4 regions of the Streptomyces sp. NPDC001219 genome follow, and region 4 is predicted to be linked to each of the others. Evidence: riboswitches for the same ligand, from Rfam matches in the RefSeq annotation. Region 4 holds a riboswitch; each other region holds the start of a gene.
The links. Region 4 has a riboswitch for cyclic di-AMP ahead of ACWC9R_RS26935 (C40 family peptidase). Riboswitches for the same ligand answer to the same signal wherever they lie in the genome.
Positions count from the first base shown of each region.

Region 1 (2,190 bases), on a different contig from region 4:
TTCGGAGCGTGGACCATCTTGCCGTTGCCTATGTACATGCCGACATGGCTGATGTCGTCATAGAAGAACACCAGGTCGCCGGGCTTCAGGTCCTTGGTGGCCACCCGCTCGCCGATCTTGACCTGGTCCCAGGTCGTACGGGGCAGATCGACGCCCGCCGCCTTCCAGGCGGCCTGGGTCAGCCCCGAGCAGTCGTAGGAGGTGGGCCCGGTCGCGCCCCACACATACGGCTTGCCGATCTGGGAGCGGGCGAAGGCGAGCGCCTTCTCGCCCTTGGCGGTGGAGGTCGAGTCGCCCGTGGAACCGCCGGCCGAACCGCCGCCCGTGGAGCCGTCGCCGTCGTGCTGCCGCTGGCGCTCCCGCTCCTGCTGCTTGCGCGCCTCCTCCGCGGCCCGGCGCTTGGCCGCTTCCTCCTTCTGGCGCTCCAGCTCCGCCAGCCGCGCCTTCTCCTGCGCGGTCAGCCGGGACAGCAGCTGCCGGGCCTCGGACAGCTTGTCCTGGACGGAGCGCTTGGACTCCTTGAGGGAGGCCTGCGACTTCTGCAGCCGCTCCAGGCTGTCGGTCGCCTCGGCACGCTGCCGGGCGGCCGCCGACTGCTGCTCCTGGTAGTCGCTGACGGCCTGCTTCTGCCGCCCGGTCAGCCGCTCCATGAGGTGGTTGCGGTCGACGAACTGCTGCGGGTCCTTGGCGAACATCAGCTGCGCCGTCGGGTTCATGCCGCCGGTGCGGTACTGCGCGGAGGCGAAGGTGCCCAGCCGGCGCCGGGACTCGTTCATCTTCTCGGCGCGCTCGGCCGAGGCGTCGAGCAGGTCGTCCACCTTGTCGCGCTGCGCGTCGGCGCGCTCCTTGGCGGCGTTGTACTTCTGGGTGGCCACCTCGGCTTGGTGGTAGAGGTCGTCGACCTTCTTCTGGACCTCTTCGACGGAGGGCTTGGGCGCCCTGGGCGCCGCGTTGGCCGACTGCGAGAGCAGGGTGACCGAGGCGAGGGCGGCGGTGGTGAGCCCGGCCGCCGTACGACGGCCTGCGGGTGAGGCGAGAACGCTGGTGCGCGGCTTGCGATGCGACGCCAAGACCGGCAACTCCTTCCGTGGACCGCCTACCGGGTTAGCTGTCGGGTTCGGGCGGTGTCGCTGACGGAAGGCTTGCCCTACGGTCCGGACGTCCACTGGCGATGGCAGTACGGACCGATTCACCCCGGTGGTGCTGGTGGGTCCCCGGCTCCGGGTGCCTGGGGCAGGGCCGGACTCGGCGTCGGCGGCCCGTGCGAACCTGTCGTCCGCGGGGAGGCGGGCTGCCTGAGCGAGGACGTTAGCCAACTCGTGTGGCTTCTGTGAAGGCTGATGTTCGATATGCCCGAAACCTTTTCGTGACCTGAACGCGATGCGCGGTCTGTTGTGCCAGATGTCGGATTCGGGTAGACGAGGCGCCGCCGGTCGGCCGCGGTGCCGGACGTCCGGACCGCCGCTGCGCCGGTGCCGGCTTCACAGGCGGCCCGCAATCCGCCACTCCGCCGCGGAGTGTCAGTGCGGCCGCCTAGACTCGGTGGGCGATGAGCAGCCTCTTTGACGACAGCTTCCTGGCGGACCTCGGCCACAAGGGCGAGGAGCAGCATCCTCCGCCCCCCGAGGACGAGCACGGCCCGGCCCCGGAGGAGATCCCCGCCGACCTCTTCGGCGGGCGGTTCGACGCGCCCGTCCCCAGGGAGGCCTACTACCGCGACGGCGCCGCCCGCCCGGCCGTCGACGCCGCGGCGCTGCTGGAGGGGCTCAACGACGAGCAGAAGGCCGCCGTGGTGCACGCCGGCGGCCCGCTGCTGATCGTCGCCGGTGCCGGTTCCGGCAAGACCCGGGTGCTGACCCACCGCATCGCGCACCTGCTCGCCGAGCGCCATGTCCACCCCGGCCAGATCCTCGCGATCACGTTCACCAACAAGGCCGCCGGCGAGATGAAGGAGCGCGTCGAGGAGCTGGTCGGCCCGCGTGCCCACGCCATGTGGGTCTCCACCTTCCACAGCGCCTGCGTCCGCATCCTGCGCCGCGAGTCCAAGAAGCTGGGCTTCACGTCCTCCTTCTCGATCTACGACGCCGCCGATTCCAAGCGCCTGATGGCCCTGGTCTGCCGCGATCTCGATCTGGACCCCAAGCGCTTCCCGCCCAAGTCCTTCAGCGCGAAGATCTCCAACCTCAAGAA
Region 1 is NZ_JBSFJF010000007.1:35,677-37,866, forward strand. It holds gene ACWC9R_RS06245 (NlpC/P60 family protein) at 1-1,070, opposite strand, end outside; cyclic di-AMP (ydaO/yuaA leader) riboswitch at 1,078-1,261, opposite strand; gene pcrA (DNA helicase PcrA) at 1,550-2,190, shown strand, end outside.
Region 1: it holds a riboswitch for cyclic di-AMP, as region 4 does, so the genes downstream of both, ACWC9R_RS06245 (NlpC/P60 family protein) here and ACWC9R_RS26935 (C40 family peptidase) in region 4, are expected to answer to the same signal.

Region 2 (2,190 bases), on a different contig from region 4:
GGACAGCGGCCAGGGCGACGACCCGTCGCAGTCCGCCGACCCGTCCGACGACCCTTCCGCCGACCCGTCCGGGGACGGCAGCCGTACGGACGGCACCGGCACCCCGCGTGAGGTGCCCGGCAAGGGCAAGCACCGCGGTGGGGCGGACGGCGAGGACGCCGGGGACGGTGACGCCGGGCGGTCCGCCGGCGGCCGGCACGCCTCGCGCGGCGACGACGCGCACCGTACGGGCCCGGCGGCCGACGGGGACTACACGGTGCGCCCGGGTGACAGCCTGTCAGCCATCGCCGCGGCCCACCGGCTGTCCGGCGGCTGGTCCACGCTCTACGACCGCAACGAGGGCGTCATCGGCTCCGACGCGGACCTGATCCAGCCCGGCCAGCGGCTCGATCTCGGGCGGAACGCAGGGTAGTTCGCCTCCCTTCGCCCTCTTTTGGGAAAGTGAGACAAGGGTCTCGTTGACTCCGGAGGGGCCCGGTGTACCCAACCCCGGCATACCGGGCCCCACCTGCGAAAACGCCTCCAAGCCCTGATCAAAAACGGTCAACTTGGTTCAGATGGTGGGGTTTGAACCCCAAGGGGATTACTGCTTAACGTCAGGACCGCTCGCCAAAGCGGGCCCTTCGATCACACGCCGAGTCCTGCCGGTGGTCGAAGGCACTTGACGCGCAAGCGCCGAAGGCAGGAGCGGGGGACCCAGGATTTGTGCCGGCCCCGCCCGTGAAAACGGGTCAACCGGCTTGGGGTGAAGCCAGGTGCGTTCCGCGCACCCGGCCGGGCGACTCATCAGTCCGAACCCGACAGCTCACCTCGTAGGCGTCGGTGAGGAAACGAACGAACCATGCTGATCTTCAAGGGCAAGCACCGTCGTCCCTCCAAGGCCGTCCGCGTCGCCACCCTCGCCGGTGTCGCCGGTGCCGCCGTGGCCGTCCCGATGATGGGCGCCACCTCCGCCTCCGCCGCCTCCGTCGCCACCTGGGACAAGGTCGCCCAGTGCGAGTCCGGCGGCAACTGGTCGATCAACACCGGTAACGGCTACTACGGTGGCCTGCAGTTCTCCAACTCCAGCTGGGCCGCCGCCGGTGGCACCAAGTTCGCGCCGCGCGCCGACCTCGCCAGCAAGTCCCAGCAGATAGCCGCCGCCGAGAAGCTCCTCGCCATCCAGGGCCCGGGCGCCTGGTCCTGCGCCGGTGCGGGCAATCTGACCGCCGGTGGCCCCGCCGCCGACGTCGACACCTCCGCGCAGACCAAGTCCGCGCCGAAGCAGGAGTCGGCCAAGCCCGAGCCCAAGAAGGCCCCGTCCGAGGACCGTGCCTCGCGGTCCGCCGAGCGCAAGTCCACCGGCCACGGCAACTACACCGTCAAGGCGGGCGACACCCTCGCCAAGATCGCCAAGGCCCACGGCGCCGACTGGAAGTCCGTCTACAAGGCGAACAAGTCGGTCATCGGCGGCAACCCGAACCTGATCATCCCCGGCCAGCAGCTCACCGTCTGAGCCACCCGCCCAGCGGACTCCGGGGTTCGAGCGGCGGACCCCCTTCCTCCGTGAGACCAGCCCCGCCACGGCGCGCACTTCCCCCCGACGCGCCGTGGCGGGGCTTCTCGCATCCCGGCCCCCGCGCCCGGAGCGCCCGCCGCCGGCGCCCCGCCGACCGGCGCCGTCCCGCGGCTTTCCCCGTTCGGCGAACAATGTGCCGAAAGGTCCCGTGAACTGGGCCTTCGGTAAGTATTCCGGGGTCTTCCGTCCCACGGAGCGGGCCAAGCACCGACGGACACCTCCGGGGCCGTTAGGCTCATGCGCAGAACGCCAGACACCCACGAAGGAGACAACGTGCCGTCGATCGACGTCGTCGTAGCCCGCGAAATTCTCGACTCGCGAGGTAATCCCACGGTCGAGGTCGAGGTCGGCCTCGACGACGGCAGCACCGGCCGTGCCGCCGTGCCGTCCGGCGCCTCCACCGGCGCCTTCGAGGCCATCGAGCTCCGCGACGGCGACCCGAACCGTTACCTCGGCAAGGGCGTGGAGAAGGCCGTCCTGGCCGTCATCGAGCAGATCGGCCCGGAGCTCGTCGGCTACGACGCGACCGAGCAGCGGCTGATCGACCAGGCCATGTTCGACCTGGACGCCACCGACAACAAGGGCTCGCTCGGCGCCAACGCCATCCTCGGCGTCTCCCTCGCCGTCGCGCA
Region 2 is NZ_JBSFJF010000038.1:12,794-14,983, forward strand. It holds gene ACWC9R_RS23200 (transglycosylase family protein) at 1-412, shown strand, start outside; cyclic di-AMP (ydaO/yuaA leader) riboswitch at 664-834, shown strand; gene ACWC9R_RS23205 (transglycosylase family protein) at 842-1,495, shown strand; gene eno (phosphopyruvate hydratase) at 1,832-2,190, shown strand, end outside.
Region 2: it holds a riboswitch for cyclic di-AMP, as region 4 does, so the genes downstream of both, ACWC9R_RS23205 (transglycosylase family protein) here and ACWC9R_RS26935 (C40 family peptidase) in region 4, are expected to answer to the same signal.

Region 3 (2,190 bases), on a different contig from region 4:
TTCACCATCGAGGAGAGGTGGCAGAACCAGAGTTCGGTGCCGTCGTCGAGGGTGAGGACGATGCGGTAGCCGTACGAGCCGGCCCAGCCGGCCTGGGTGATGGTGCCGGAGTGCACCGCCTTGACGGGGGTGCCGGTCGGCGCGGCGAAGTCCTGTCCGGTGTGGTCGGCGGCCCAGCGGTCGCCTGCCTGGCCGAAGCTGGCGGTGAGCGTGTAGGAGGACACCGGGGCGATGAAGCTCTTCGCCAGTTTGGCGAGGCGTTCGGCCTCCGCCTTCTGCCGGGCCGCTTCCTCCGCCTTGCGCTGGGCCTCCATCTCGGCCGCCTTCTTGGCTGCTGCGGCCTTTTCGGCCGACTTCTGTCGGTCAGCGGCTTCCGTGGCGGCCTGCTCGACCGCGGCCTTCTCGGCTGCGTCACGGGCCTCCTGCTCGGCGGCGTCCTGCTGCGCGTCGGCCTGCTGGAGGATGCGGCTGCGCAGCGCCTCACCGGCGCCCGTGTCACCGCTGGTGTCCGCGCTCGCGTGCGTGGTCCGGGTGAGCGGCCCGGCGGGCGCCACGCCGTCGACGGGAGCCGAGGCGGCCGCGGCGGACGCGGTGGTGGAGTCGTCGTCGGATATCAGCTCGCCGATACCGGGCAGCGACTTCGCGTCCGGCAGCTTCTCGGAGAGGTCGTCGGCCATGCCGCCGACGTCGGGCATCGAGATCGGCACCGGCGGACGGTCCTCGGCCGAGGCCATTCCGCTCGCACCGACCGCGGCGATGACGCCGACACCGAGGACGGTGCCGCTCCGGGAAAGTCCGCCGCGCTGCTTGGCCACCCGGTGTTTGCCGCGGACGGAACGGGTGGATTCCTCGGTGGGATTCCACTCCTCCCACGGTCCGCCGTCATCACCGGCGCCGGGGCCCGGGAAAGCACCTCGGTCGTCGAGCTCGTAGCCGGACGGGGACTCGGGGGCAGGCCTGTTGGACGCCACGGGGGCGCACTCCTTTCCTTCCTTCTCGCCTACCGGGTTAGCTGACGGGTTCGGAGCAGGAAGGTCTCCTACGGACGCCCGCTGGCGGAGGGCGTCCGATTCACCCCAAGGAAGTTGGTTCCCCGGTTCCCTTGGTGCAGTTCGAAGTGCTTGGGGGTGCGTGAAAAGCGCGTGCGGGATTCGGCGTCGGCGCGCGGTGCCGCCTCTTGCGACGGCTGGGACGACCGCGCTGCGTTATCGGACAGTAATAGAGATGGCGACCGAATTCCAAGCGTTCCCACGAATCCTTGTCGGTGCAACACGCCTCGGTTGCAGGGACGTTTTCGGCCACCCCGGCCGTAAACCGGGCGAGTTGGCCGCGCGCCGCTAAACGATCTCCGGCGGATTGTGCACCAGTCGTTATGCGGAGGGGCGCCCCTCGGTCACGGAGGGTGAGAGCGTAACGTCGGATCATGGTCGTCAACGTCGGGAACACCGGGCACGCCGGGCGTGCTGCCGGTAACGCGTGGGGAGTGGCGGAGCGGTACCGGGAGTTCTCCTGGCGGGAGGCCCGGGACCGGTCGGCGGCGCACGAGGAGCTGAGCGCGCGGATCAGCCAGGACGCGGAGCTCTGCGATCTGCTGTCCGGGTCGCTGCCGGCCGGCGACAAGCAGCAGCCGGACCTCCTGCTCGCCGCCGTCCGTTATCTCGACGGCCCGCACGCCGAATCGGGCCCGCGCGGCGAGTCGGCGTACGGGCGCTGGCGCGAGTGGACGATCCGGCACTGGGACGAGGTACGCGCGGTGATCATGCAGCGCGCCGCCCGGACCGACGAACCGGCCCACTGCGCCACCCTGCTGCCGCTGCTCGCCCGGCTGCCGCAGCCGCTGGCGCTGCTGGAGGTGGGCGCGTCCGCCGGACTGTGTCTGCACCCCGACCGCTATCGCTACCGCTACGAGGACGCGGACGCGTACGGGGAGGGCCACCACGCGGGCGCCCTCCGGGCCGAGCTGGGCGCACCGGAGAGCCCGCTGGTGTTCACCTGCCGTACGGGCGGGGCGGCCGGCGAACTTCCCGAACGGCTGCCGGAGATCGTCTGGCGGGCCGGCATCGGCCTCGACCCGCTCGACCCGGTGGCCGAACCGGACGATCTGCGCTGGCTGCGGGCGCTCGTCCGGCCGGGCGACGAGGAGCGGGCGGCACGGCTGTCGGCGGCCGTCGAAGCGGTACGGGCGGCGCC
Region 3 is NZ_JBSFJF010000064.1:34,175-36,364, reverse strand. It holds gene ACWC9R_RS30060 (M23 family metallopeptidase) at 1-971, opposite strand, end outside; cyclic di-AMP (ydaO/yuaA leader) riboswitch at 983-1,138, opposite strand; gene ACWC9R_RS30055 (DUF2332 family protein) at 1,424-2,190, shown strand, end outside.
Region 3: it holds a riboswitch for cyclic di-AMP, as region 4 does, so the genes downstream of both, ACWC9R_RS30060 (M23 family metallopeptidase) here and ACWC9R_RS26935 (C40 family peptidase) in region 4, are expected to answer to the same signal.

Region 4 (2,190 bases):
GGCACCCCCGGCAAGCGACTGGCCCTGCCCGGCGCCCGCATCCTGATCCACCAGCCGTCGCTCAGCGAGCCCGTCCAGGGCCAGGCCACCGATCTGCAGATCGAGGCGGAGGAGCTGCTGCGCACCCGCGACATGCTGGAGCGCATGCTCGCGGAGCACACCGGGCAGCCCCGGGAACGGATCGCCGCCGACATCGAGCGCGACAAGATCTTCGACGCCCCGGCCGCCCAGGAGTACGGGCTGATCGACGGGCTCACCCGGGAGCGCAAGCAGTCCGTTCCCCAACTCGGCGCACGGTGAGCCCGGATGCTGCCGCCGGAACTGCCACCGCTGCCCGCCCTGACACGCGCCGAGGGCGAGCTGATCGACCATTATCTGGAGGTGCTCGACCTGCTGGGCAGGATCAACCCGGCCCGTGGCGGCGGCACGTACACCGGACTGCGGGCCGCCCAGGCGCTGGTCACCAAGGCCGCCGGCCTGCGCGACGCGTTGACACTGATGCACCAGCGGGGTGAAAAGGAGCTGCACGGCGAGACCTTGGCCCGGGCGCTGCGCGTCCTGGACGGTGAGCGCCGGGCCGGACTCGTGACGGTGCCACCACCCGCCGACCACTGACCCGACACGCGCACCGGGCTGCGCATACGGCGTAGCGTCCGGGCCCGATGTGAGGAGGCGACGAATTGCGCGGGGCGAACACAATTCCTGGGACCTTTGATGTTTCGCCGCTGGTCCAGGGAGTGCGACACCCCGCGCCACGGCACTTGACGGAACAAATCTAACCATTCAGGCGAAATGTGACCCATCTCACATACGGCATTTTCAGCTCGGAATTCGGGTGCCGGGTGCGTGACGATCCCTTCGACGGCAAGACCCCGCCACAGCGACGGGGCGGTCCGGACGGGCGCCTAATCCCGCCGCCGTCCCGGATGTCAGGTCGACGTGGTGGACCGGCGGGAGCGGAGGACCCGAGCACGACGGGGTCCGGGCCTTACGGCCGGGCTCCTTGGGGTGAAGCCGTACGCATGGCCGGGCATCTTCGCCTGCCCGAACCCGACAGGTCTTCCTTCGCAGGCGGCTGACGAAGGGTTTGCGCATGACTGTGCGCATGCAGACGCCGAATCTGCTGGCACGTGCCGGCACCGTCACCGCTCTGACGCTGGCCACCCTGGGCGGGACAACCCTCGCCCCAGGAGCGGCCGGGAACGCCGAAGCCACGTCCGTGTCCGCCCACGCGCTGCGGGTCGCGGCCTCCAAGAGCGGGGCTCCCTACCGGTACGGCGCCCAAGGGCCGCACGCCTTCGACTGTTCAGGGCTGACGCTGTACTCGTTCCGGCGGGCCGGACGGGCCCTGCCCCGCACCGCCGCCGCCCAGTACGGCCGCACCCTGCACATCCCGGCCTCCCTGCGGCGACGCGGCGACCTGGTCTTCTTCCGTTCCGCGGGCGGCATTTACCACGTCGGCATCTACGCGGGCCGGGGCCGGATGTGGCACGCGCCCAAGGCCGGGAGCGTGGTGCGGCTGGAGCGGATCTGGAGCCGCACGGTCTCGTACGGGCGCGTGGGCTGATCCGCAGGTCGTCTTACATGTGATCAATTGTCAGTGGGCTCAGCTAACTTGGCGGGGTGGCGTCGCCACTGAGCACACTGCTGACGGCCGCGGCGCGCGGAAGCTTCCCGCCCGCGGACGGATCGGTGACGGTGCTGCCCCCGCCGTCACCGCGGGACGCCGGAGTGGTGTCCTTCACCTGCCATGCCGTGGTGTTCGCGGACGTGGAGCCCGCGTGGGTGCGGGAGCGGACGGCCCCCGGCGACCTCGCCGCGCCGCTCGGCCCGCCCTTTCTCACCGCGCTGGCCGAGCGGCTGGGCCGCGAGGCCGGCAGCCTCGACATGCCGGCCGTCGCCGAACCCCTCCCCGGTCCTCCCCTGTTGGAGCTGGTGGAGACGGTGGACCGCGGCCATCCGCGGATCACCAGGGCGCTGCGGCACCGTGACGGCGTACGGGCATGGACCACCGCCGACGGCGGGACCCTGGTCATCGGCCGCGGGGTGGGCGGCCGCTGGATGGTCCCGTACGGCGGCCGCGACTGATCCGTGGCCGCGCCCGGACCGGCGCCCGTCCGTCAGGCCAGTACGAGCTCGACGAGCAGTATGCCGCCCAGCCCCGTGAGCAGCGCTCCGGTGACGGCCTCC
Region 4 is NZ_JBSFJF010000050.1:31,425-33,614, reverse strand. It holds gene ACWC9R_RS26945 (ATP-dependent Clp protease proteolytic subunit) at 1-300, shown strand, start outside; gene ACWC9R_RS26940 (hypothetical protein) at 307-615, shown strand; cyclic di-AMP (ydaO/yuaA leader) riboswitch at 906-1,089, shown strand; gene ACWC9R_RS26935 (C40 family peptidase) at 1,094-1,567, shown strand; gene ACWC9R_RS26930 (hypothetical protein) at 1,624-2,088, shown strand; gene ACWC9R_RS26925 (LysE family translocator) at 2,121-2,190, opposite strand, start outside.